Regions from separate parts of the Pantoea sp. X-Soil-YNGN-775 genome, predicted to be linked through region 1. Evidence: predicted binding sites of a transcription regulator. Region 1 holds the regulator's gene; each other region holds the start of a gene.
What was found. The regulator PurR, encoded in region 1, represses purine synthesis genes. The targets are predictions, from matches to a motif close to CANGCAAACGTTTGCNTG.
Positions count from the first base shown of each region.

Region 2: a site for PurR is predicted at 1,006-1,023, ahead of pyrC (dihydroorotase). Genes of this name have one in related genera too.
Region 3: a site for PurR is predicted at 878-895, ahead of guaD (guanine deaminase). Genes of this name have one in related genera too.
Region 4: a site for PurR is predicted at 1,392-1,409, ahead of purE (5-(carboxyamino)imidazole ribonucleotide mutase). Genes of this name have one in related genera too.

Region 1 is NZ_AP035945.1:1,800,305-1,802,506, forward strand. Features, by position in the region: gene punR (DNA-binding transcriptional activator PunR) at 1-559, shown strand, start outside; gene purR (HTH-type transcriptional repressor PurR) at 556-1,581, opposite strand; gene cydH (cytochrome bd-I oxidase subunit CydH) at 1,863-1,952, shown strand; gene AC6I8I_RS08465 (C40 family peptidase) at 2,011-2,202, opposite strand, start outside.
Region 2 is NZ_AP035945.1:1,523,946-1,526,147, forward strand. Features, by position in the region: gene pyrC (dihydroorotase) at 1-941, opposite strand, end outside; gene AC6I8I_RS07145 (lipoprotein) at 1,073-1,636, opposite strand; gene grxB (glutaredoxin 2) at 1,752-2,202, opposite strand, start outside.
Region 3 is NZ_AP035945.1:2,020,212-2,022,413, reverse strand. Features, by position in the region: gene ydfG (bifunctional NADP-dependent 3-hydroxy acid dehydrogenase/3-hydroxypropionate dehydrogenase YdfG) at 1-652, opposite strand, end outside; gene guaD (guanine deaminase) at 1,063-2,202, shown strand, end outside.
Region 4 is NZ_AP035945.1:1,043,180-1,045,381, forward strand. Features, by position in the region: gene purK (5-(carboxyamino)imidazole ribonucleotide synthase) at 1-801, opposite strand, end outside; gene purE (5-(carboxyamino)imidazole ribonucleotide mutase) at 798-1,307, opposite strand; gene lpxH (UDP-2,3-diacylglucosamine diphosphatase) at 1,438-2,154, opposite strand; gene ppiB (peptidylprolyl isomerase B) at 2,154-2,202, opposite strand, start outside.

The sequences.
Region 1 (2,202 bases):
CCATTTCCCCGACATGGAGTTGCACATCAGTTATGAAGTGTTTAACGGCGTCTGGGATGCGCTGGCCGATGATCGGGTTGAAGTGGCCATCGGTGCCACTCAGGCGATACCGGTCGGCGGACGCTTTGCCTTTCGCGACATGGGGACGCTCAACTGGCGTTGTGTGGTGGCGCACCACCATCCGCTGACCGGGGTGAGCCAGATTGACGACGACACCCTGCGCAGCTGGCCGTCGCTGGTGCTGGAAGATACCTCGCGCGCGCTGCCGCGCCGGATGACGTGGACGCTCGACAATCAGCGTCGGCTGGTGGTGCCGGAATGGCAGACCGGACTGGATTGCGTGCTGGCGGGATTGTGCGTGGCGATGGTGCCTGGGCATCTGGCGCGGCCATTACTGGACAGCGGAGCGCTGGTAGAATTAACGTTGCCGGTCGCGTTTCCGGACAGTCCCTGTTGCGTAAGCTGGGCGGAAGATCGCGCATCACCGGCAACGGGCTGGTTACTCAGCTATCTGGGTGATGCGCAAACGCTTAATCAGGAGTGGTTAAGCGAAGATTAACGGCGGTAGTCGCGGAACGGACCGTCAGCCACCGAACGGCGTTCAATCAGCGTTGGGTGTACTTCGATGGTCTGAGAAATCTCACGTTTACTGGTGATGCGATCCAGCAACATCTCCAGCGCTTTCTCACCCAGTTGCGCTTTTGGCTGATGCACCGTGGTCAGCGCAGGCGCAAAGTAGCGCGCGTTGCGCACATTGTCATAACCGATCACCGAAATGTCCTGCGGCACCCGCAATCCCATCTCATCGGCGGCGCAAATCGCGCCCATCGCCATGATATCGCCCCCGCAGAACACCGCAGTCGGACGCTGTTTCTGCGACAGGATCTGCTGCATCGCCTGATAGCCCGACTCCGGCTCGAAGTCGCCCTGCACGATCCATTCGGCACGCGGCTGAATGCCTGCTTCTTCCAGCGCCTTGAGGAAACCCGCGTGACGTCCGCCGCCGGTGTTGCGTTCCATCTGGCCGGGAATCGCGCCAATATCACGGTGACCGCGCTCAATCAGATAACGTCCGGCCAGGTAGCCGCCCTGAAAGGCATTATCCAGCACCGTGTCGGTGAAGTCAGCGCGTGATTCACCCCAGTCCATCACCACCATCGGGATATTGCGATTCTCTTCCAGCATCTTTAACAGATCGTCCGGATACTCAGAGCACATCACCAGCAGTCCATCGACGCGCTTCTGCGCCATCATGCTGAGATAGGCACGCTGCTTTTGCAGGTCGTTGTGCGCATTGCCCAGAATCAGGGTGTAGCCTTTATCAAAGCAGTGATTCTCCACCGCTTCAATAATTTCAGCAAAGTAGGGCGCTTCGCTGGAGGTTGCCAGCAGGCCCAGCGTTTTGGTGTGATTCACCTTCAGGCTGCGCGCCACCGCGCTCGGCGAATAGTGCAGTTCCTGAATCGCCTGCCAGACCGCGTTGCGCGTCTCTTCAGCGACAAAACGCGTTTTGTTGATGACGTGCGAAACGGTGGTCGTTGAGACGCCGGCGCGTTTTGCCACATCTTTAATTGTTGCCATTAAAATCGGACTCCAGGGCTTATCTAACGCAATGATAAGCATAATGTTAAACGTTTGCGTCTGCTCAGGGTTCTCCCCGCAATTATGCAGCTTTTCTGACCGGTAAACAGGCGTCTGGCGGGTAATGAGCGCCTGAAAAGGAGAGCAAACGGAACCGGGATTGCGCGCGTTGCGCAACAAAGGCAGGATTCTAACAAGGCTGAACGGATAAAACGAGATTTTTACCAGCCCCTATGGGAAAATGGCTTATCCCTACAAAATGTGTGACTAAGGAGCGCTAAATGAGTACAGATTTGAAACTGGCCCTGATGACTACCGTCGGCTGTCTGCTGATGATCGTCGCCTTTAGCTTTACAGCGGTGCTGCACTAATGAAAAAGCCGGGCATCGCCCGGCTTTTCTCTGTTTGATTTTCGCGTAGCGAAGCCGCTTAACGAATGGTTTTCGGGGTCATTACCCGCCGCGCGCCGATGTAGTGGCGCTGCCAGTAATCTTCACCCAGCGCACTGATCTGAATATCTTTGCCGGTGCGAGGTGACTGAATAAATTTGCCGTTGCCGAGATAAACCCCAACGTGATCGGCGGTGCCGCGACCATTAATCCGGAAGAAGACTAAATCGCC
Region 2 (2,202 bases), 280 kb from region 1:
GTAATGCGGCTGTCGTTGAGCGGCAGGCCGTAAAAGCGCGGGCCGTTTTCAGAGCAGAACGCTTCAAAATGCGCCAGCGCATCCAGCTCTTCAAATACCGTGGCGTAGGCCGCTAACGAGGTCGGCGCACTGAAAACACCGGCGCAGCCGCAGCTGGCTTCTTTCAGGTGACGCAGGTGCGGCGCGGTATCGGTGCCGAGGAAGAAGCGCGGATGGCCGCTGGCCACCACCTGACGTAGCGCCTCCTGATGCACATTACGCTTGAGGATCGGCAGGCAATAGAGATGCGGACGAATCCCGCCGACCAGCATGTGATTGCGGTTAAACATCAGATGCTGCGGGGTGATGGTTGCGCCGAGCGTCTCATCGGCCGCTGCCACGTACTCTGCTGCCTCTTTAGTGGTGATATGCTCCATCACCACTTTCAGTGCCGGAAACTGCTGGCGAAGCGGCATCATCACCGTCTCAATAAAGCGCGCCTCGCGATCAAAAATATCAATGTGGGCATCGGTAACCTCACCGTGCACCAGCAGCGGCATACCGAGTCGCTGCATCCGCTCCAGTACGCTGGCGATGGCGCCGATGTTGGTGACGCCGTGGCTGGAGTTGGTGGTGGCATGCGCCGGATAAAGTTTGGCGGCGGTAAACAGGCCGGCAGTAAAGCCGCGCTCCAGCTCATCCGGGTCAAGCGAATCGGTGAGGTAGCAGGTCATCAGCGGGGTGAAGGCGTGGTCAGCGGGCAGCGCCGCCAGAATCCGATCGCGGTAGGCTTCACCGGCCGCCACGCTGGTCACCGGCGGCACCAGGTTGGGCATCACAATGGCACGACCATTCACCGCGCTGGTATACGGCAGCACCGTTTTAAGCATTTCATCGTCACGCAGATGAATATGCCAGTCGTCAGGGCGGCGGATAGTAAGTTGCTGAGGTTGTGCAGTCATTAATGAGGCTCCGGCAGAAAGGAAACGAAAGGCACGTTTAGGCCGGGGTCTAAGCATAAGGATTCAGGCAACCGTTTGCACCTGCTTTTTGCAGCCGGATGAAAATCCGCGCCCTCAGGCGCGGCTGTTGATCAGTCAGTAAACGGGATCACCAGCTCACCCGGTTTTACTTCCAGCCCTTTGGCAAATTTCTTCGCCAGCGACTCCGCTTTACTGCGATCGGTACTTAGCACGTAAGCTGGCTTCTGATCGAAATAACTTTTCAGCGACTGATTCAGATAGGGCGTCAGCGTCTTGATGATCGAGGCCATTTTATCTGGCGTGACCTGCGCATCAACAATCTCCAGATCGCGCAAATATATTGCTCCCTGCTGCTGATCGAACACTGGCTGAGCGCGCATCTTCAGCTGCATATCAGCCTGCTGCGGTCCGAACAGCGAAGTGACATTGATCTTCGCGTTACCGGAAAGCGTCACTTTGCCTGGCTCTTCACGGCCAATCTGGCTGGTGAGATTATTGAGCACGATATGGGCGTTAACCAGTCCGGAGAGCCCGATATCTTTCTCATAGTTATTGTGCTTTTGCAGCGCCTGATTCACTTCCTGTTCGCTGATAGTGTACTGCGTCAGTTGATTACAGCCGCTAACCAGCAGCACCAGTAACAGAGCGGCAAGGCCGGAAAAACCCTTTTTCATCGATATTCATCCTAAATGACGAAGCTAATTGAACAGCGCATAGCGTGCCTGAATGCCTGTCAGGTGTCATCAGGAAAGGGATGAGAAACGCATTCGGTTTCTCATCCGTTAGGGGTTACTGGGCGATCGAGGAGAGCAGATTGACCTGGGTTTGCTTGGCCATATTATCGCGGTACTCCGCGACTCTGGCCGGCCAGTCGATACCGGCAACCAGCGTCAGCGAGCGTAGCAGCGGAAACAGATTAAAATCATCCTCAGAAAGTTCACCGTTCACCGCATTCGGCTGAACAATTAATTTGTCGAGCTGGCGCAGATCGCCGCTGACATTTTTGATCATCCCGGCAGCATGACTTTTCAGCTCGGTGAAATCCCCGATGCTGGCCTGCTTTTTGTTGCGGAAGTAGTCGCGCGCTTCCGGGGTGGCAAACTCGGCGAAAGGTGCCTCGGCGATGCGTGGCAACAGCAGTTTGTTAACGTAGCTGTTCATGTGGCGCAGCCAGTCGGCGATGGCCGGATTAAGGGCACCGGTGATCAGTGGCTCGCCCTCCAGCCGATCAACATAATGC
Region 3 (2,202 bases), 220 kb from region 1:
AGTAAACCGCTTCGGTCACATCATCCGGGGTTAATGCTGTGGCGCCTTCATACACCTGACCGGCTTTGTCATCGTCGCCTTTGAAACGGACGTTAGAGAACTCGGTGCCGCCCACCAGGCCTGGTTCGATGTCGGTAACGCGCAGCGCGGTGCCGTGCAGGTCGGTTCGCAGATTAAGGCTGAACTGACGGACAAAGGCTTTGGTCGCGCCATAGACGTTACCGCCTGCATAGGGCCAGCTGCCGGCGATCGACCCGATATTGATCACGTGTCCGACGTTGCGCTCCACCATCTGCGGCAGCAGGGCGCGCGTCATATAGACCAGACCCTTGGTGTTGGTGTCGATCATATTTTCCCAGTCTTCAACGTTGGCGCGGTGGGCTGGCTCAATCCCCAGCGCCAGGCCGGCGTTATTGACCAGCACATCGATTTCGCGCCATTCCGCCGGCAGCTGTTTTACCACCTCTTCAATGGCTGCCCGGTTACGCACATCAAGCTGCACGGTATACAGGTTATCGCCCAGCTCATCTTTCAGCGCTTTCAGGCGCTCGGCGCGCCGTCCGCTGGCAATCACTTTATGGCCGGTTGCGATAAAGCGACGGGTGATGCTTTCACCAAAACCGGCGGTCGCGCCGGTGACAAAAATAATCATCTCACTGTTCCTTATGCCATTTTCACAATCGATGGCTTCACCATAGCATTTCATTTCCGCTTGCGCCCGCCGAAAAAGCGATCGGGCTGTAAAGGGATTTTACCGTCCCGGCGGCTGCGCTGTTTTGGGGCGTGATGCACACTAACGGGGCAGCGCAGCCACGGATCACCGCGGTAAAAATCAGCCGTTTTCGCAGTCGCTCGCCAGGCAACCGATTGCTAACGCCAGGCAAACGGTTGCGGAGCAACGCTGCCTGCAGAAAGTTGCGCAACAGCCGGGATTTTATTTAATTTACTGATAATTATAGAAAAATAGTCATTTCCGATCTGGCACGGCAGTTGCAACGTGGCATTAAGGCAATCATCTGCATAATTAAAAGAAGGCCGCAGTGCTTTCAGAAAGGAAAAGCCATGTCATCAGCGACAGATACGGCGATACGCGCCAGTTTTTTTGACTTCAAATCGGTGGCAGACCAGCCCGACGCACTGCTCTCTGCGGCGCGCTATCTGGAAGATGGGGTGCTGCGGCTGCGTGACGGGCGGGTGATAGGCTTAGCGCCGTGGCAGGAGTGCAGCGCCGAACTGGCTGGTCAGCCGGTGGTGGATCTGCGCGGAAAACTGATCGTACCGGGCTTCGTCGATACCCATATTCACTATCCGCAGACCGAAATGATCGGCGCGTTCGGCGAGCAGCTGCTGGAATGGCTGAATCACTATACCTTCCCGGTCGAGGCGCAATATCACTGCCCGGACCATGCGGCACGGATGTCAGCCTTCTTCCTGCATCAGCTGCTGTCGAACGGCACCACCAGCGCACTGGTGTTTGGCACCGTGCATCCGCAGTCGGTCGAGGCGCTGTTCAGCGCGGCGGAAGCGCTGAATATGCGCTTGATTGCCGGCAAAGTGATGATGGATCGCAATGCGCCAGACAACCTGATCGAAACGCCGGAACAGAGCTATCAGCAGACCCGCGCACTGATTGAACGCTGGCACCAGCGTGGACGGCTGAGCTACGCGCTGACGCCGCGTTTCGCGCCAACTTCCTCGCCGCAGCTGCTGGCAAAAGTGCAGCAGCTGCGCCAGGAGTTTCCCGATACCTGGCTGCACACCCACCTGAGTGAAAATCCGCAGGAGGTCGCCTGGGTGAAACAGCTGTTTCCTGAGCGCGCCGGCTATCTTGACGTTTACCACCACTATCAGCTGACCGGGCGCCGCAGCGTGTTTGCGCACTGCGTGCATCTCGACGACAGCGAATGGCAGTGCCTGCACGATACCGATTCCTCTGTTGCTTTCTGTCCGACCTCCAACCTGTTTCTCGGCAGCGGGCTGTTTAACCTCAAACGCAGCTGGCAGCAGGGCGTCAAAGTCGGCATCGGCACCGATGTCGGGGCCGGTACCACCTTCAGCATGCTGCAAACGCTGGGCGAAGCCTACAAAGTGGGCCAGCTGCAGCAGTATAAGCTGAGCGCCGCCGAAGCCTTTTATCACGCTACGCTGGGTGGCGCGCGGGCGCTGGATCTCGATCACGCCATCGGCAATTTTAATCCGGGC
Region 4 (2,202 bases), 760 kb from region 1:
CAGAATCGCCCGCAGATGCAGTTCGAACTGGCTGATGGAAGCACCATTCTGCGTCCAGTGGCCGCTGTTGTGCACCCGCGGGGCCAGCTCGTTGATCAACAATCCGTCCGGCGTGACAAAACACTCCATCGCCATCACGCCGACGTAGTTCAGTTCCTGCATGATGGCGCTCAGCATCGCTTCCGCCTGCTGCTGCTGCGCCTGATCTGCCTGGGGCAGCGCCACGCTGGTGCGCAGAATGCCGTCCTGATGCAGATTGTGCGTCAGCGGATAGAACACCGTGCTGCCATCATGGCCGCGCGCGCCGACCAGCGACACTTCGCCGGAAAAATTAATGCCCTGTTCAACGATGCATTCGCCATAGCATTCTTGCGGCAGCGCATCGGTTTCATTCGCGCGCAGACGCCACTGGCCACGACCGTCATAACCGCCGGTGCGGCGCTTCACAATCGCCAGTTCGCCGAGCGAGGCAAACACCGACGGCCATTCGCCTTTGTCGGCCAGCAACTGCCACGGCGCAGTGGCGAGATGGAGCTGATCCAGCAGTTTTTTCTGGGTCAGGCGATCGGCCAGCCGTGGAAATATATCGCGGTTCACAAACGCCGGATGACTCGCCAGTTCGCGGGTCAGCGCGGTTTCCGGCCAGCGCTCAATTTCGGCGGTGATCACGCTGTCGGCCATTGGCAGGGCAGCCGGATCGGCATCCAGACCTACCGGATAAACCGCGATCCCCAGCGGTTCACCCGCCTGGCGCAGCATACGGCCTAACTGACCGTTACCGAGGACGCAAACCGGCTTCATGCTTCCTCCCGTGGATCAGGATGATTCAGTACCTCATCGGTCTGGCTCTGACGCCAGTTCGCCAGTCGTGAACGCAGCGCGTCGTCATGAATCGCCAGAATCTGCGCAGCCAGCAGCCCGGCATTGGCGGCACCGGCTTTACCAATCGCCAGCGTACCGACCGGAATGCCGCGCGGCATCTGCACAATCGAATAGAGGCTATCGACGCCGCTCAGCGCCGCGCTCTGAACCGGCACGCCCAGTACCGGCAGCAGGGTTTTAGCCGCCAGCATACCTGGCAGATGTGCTGCGCCACCCGCGCCAGCAATAATCACCTGAAAACCCTGGTCAGCGGCGGTTTCGGCGAAGCTGAACAGTTTATCCGGCGTACGGTGTGCAGAGACCACTTCAACATGGAAGGGCAGGTCGAGGCTGGTAAGGATTTCAGCAGTGAACTGCATGGTGGACCAGTCACTTTTGGAACCCATAACAATCGCGATGCAGGCCGGGGCGGCGTTGGATGACATGCGGTCAACTCCTGTGAATGAACAAACAGACCTGGCCGGGCGGACAGGTTTTGAAGGGCACAGAGAATAGCATGAGAAGAGAGTAAGGAAAACGGTTGCGTCGGGCTAAACGCGTCGATTTACCCGACGATTAAAAGTCAAAATCGATCAGCTGAATCCCGCTGGCGTCGAGCTGAATCATCGATCCCCGACTGTGCCAGGCCCCGAGCACCGCCCGTTGCGCAGTTTCACCCTGCAGCGTCAGCTGATGAATGGCCGGACGGTGAGTATGACCGTGGATCAGCAAGCGCACCTGCTGGCGCAGCATTGTAGCGGTCACCGCGTCGCTGTTCACATCCATGATGGTCAGGGACTTATGCTGATTGGCTTGTTTGCTGTCGGCGCGCATCCGTGCGGCGATGCGTTTGCGCAGCCGCAGCGGTAACGCCAGAAACAGTCGCTGGATCCACGGGTTATGGACTTTGGCACGAAAGCGCAGATAGCCGGCGTCGTCGGTGCAGAGCGTATCGCCGTGCATAATCAGCAGACGGTGGCCGTAGAGCGTCAGCACCTGTTCTTCAGGCAGCAGCGTCATGCCGCTGGCGCGGGCGAAGCGCTGGCCAATCAGGAAATCGCGGTTGCCGTGAATAAAGTAGACCGGAACGGAGAGGGCGCGCAGGGCGCTGGCGACCTGCTGATGCAGCGGATTGGGATCGTCGTCGCCAATCCAGGCTTCAAACAGATCGCCCAGAATATAGAGCGCGTCGCAGTGTGGCGCTTCGCGCTGTAAAAAATGCAGAAAACCGGCGGTGATCGCCGGTTCTTCCTGACACAGATGGAGATCTGCGATAAACAGGGTGCGCGACATTACTCGCTGACAGTGACTTTCTGGATGATAACGTCATCTTTTGGCACA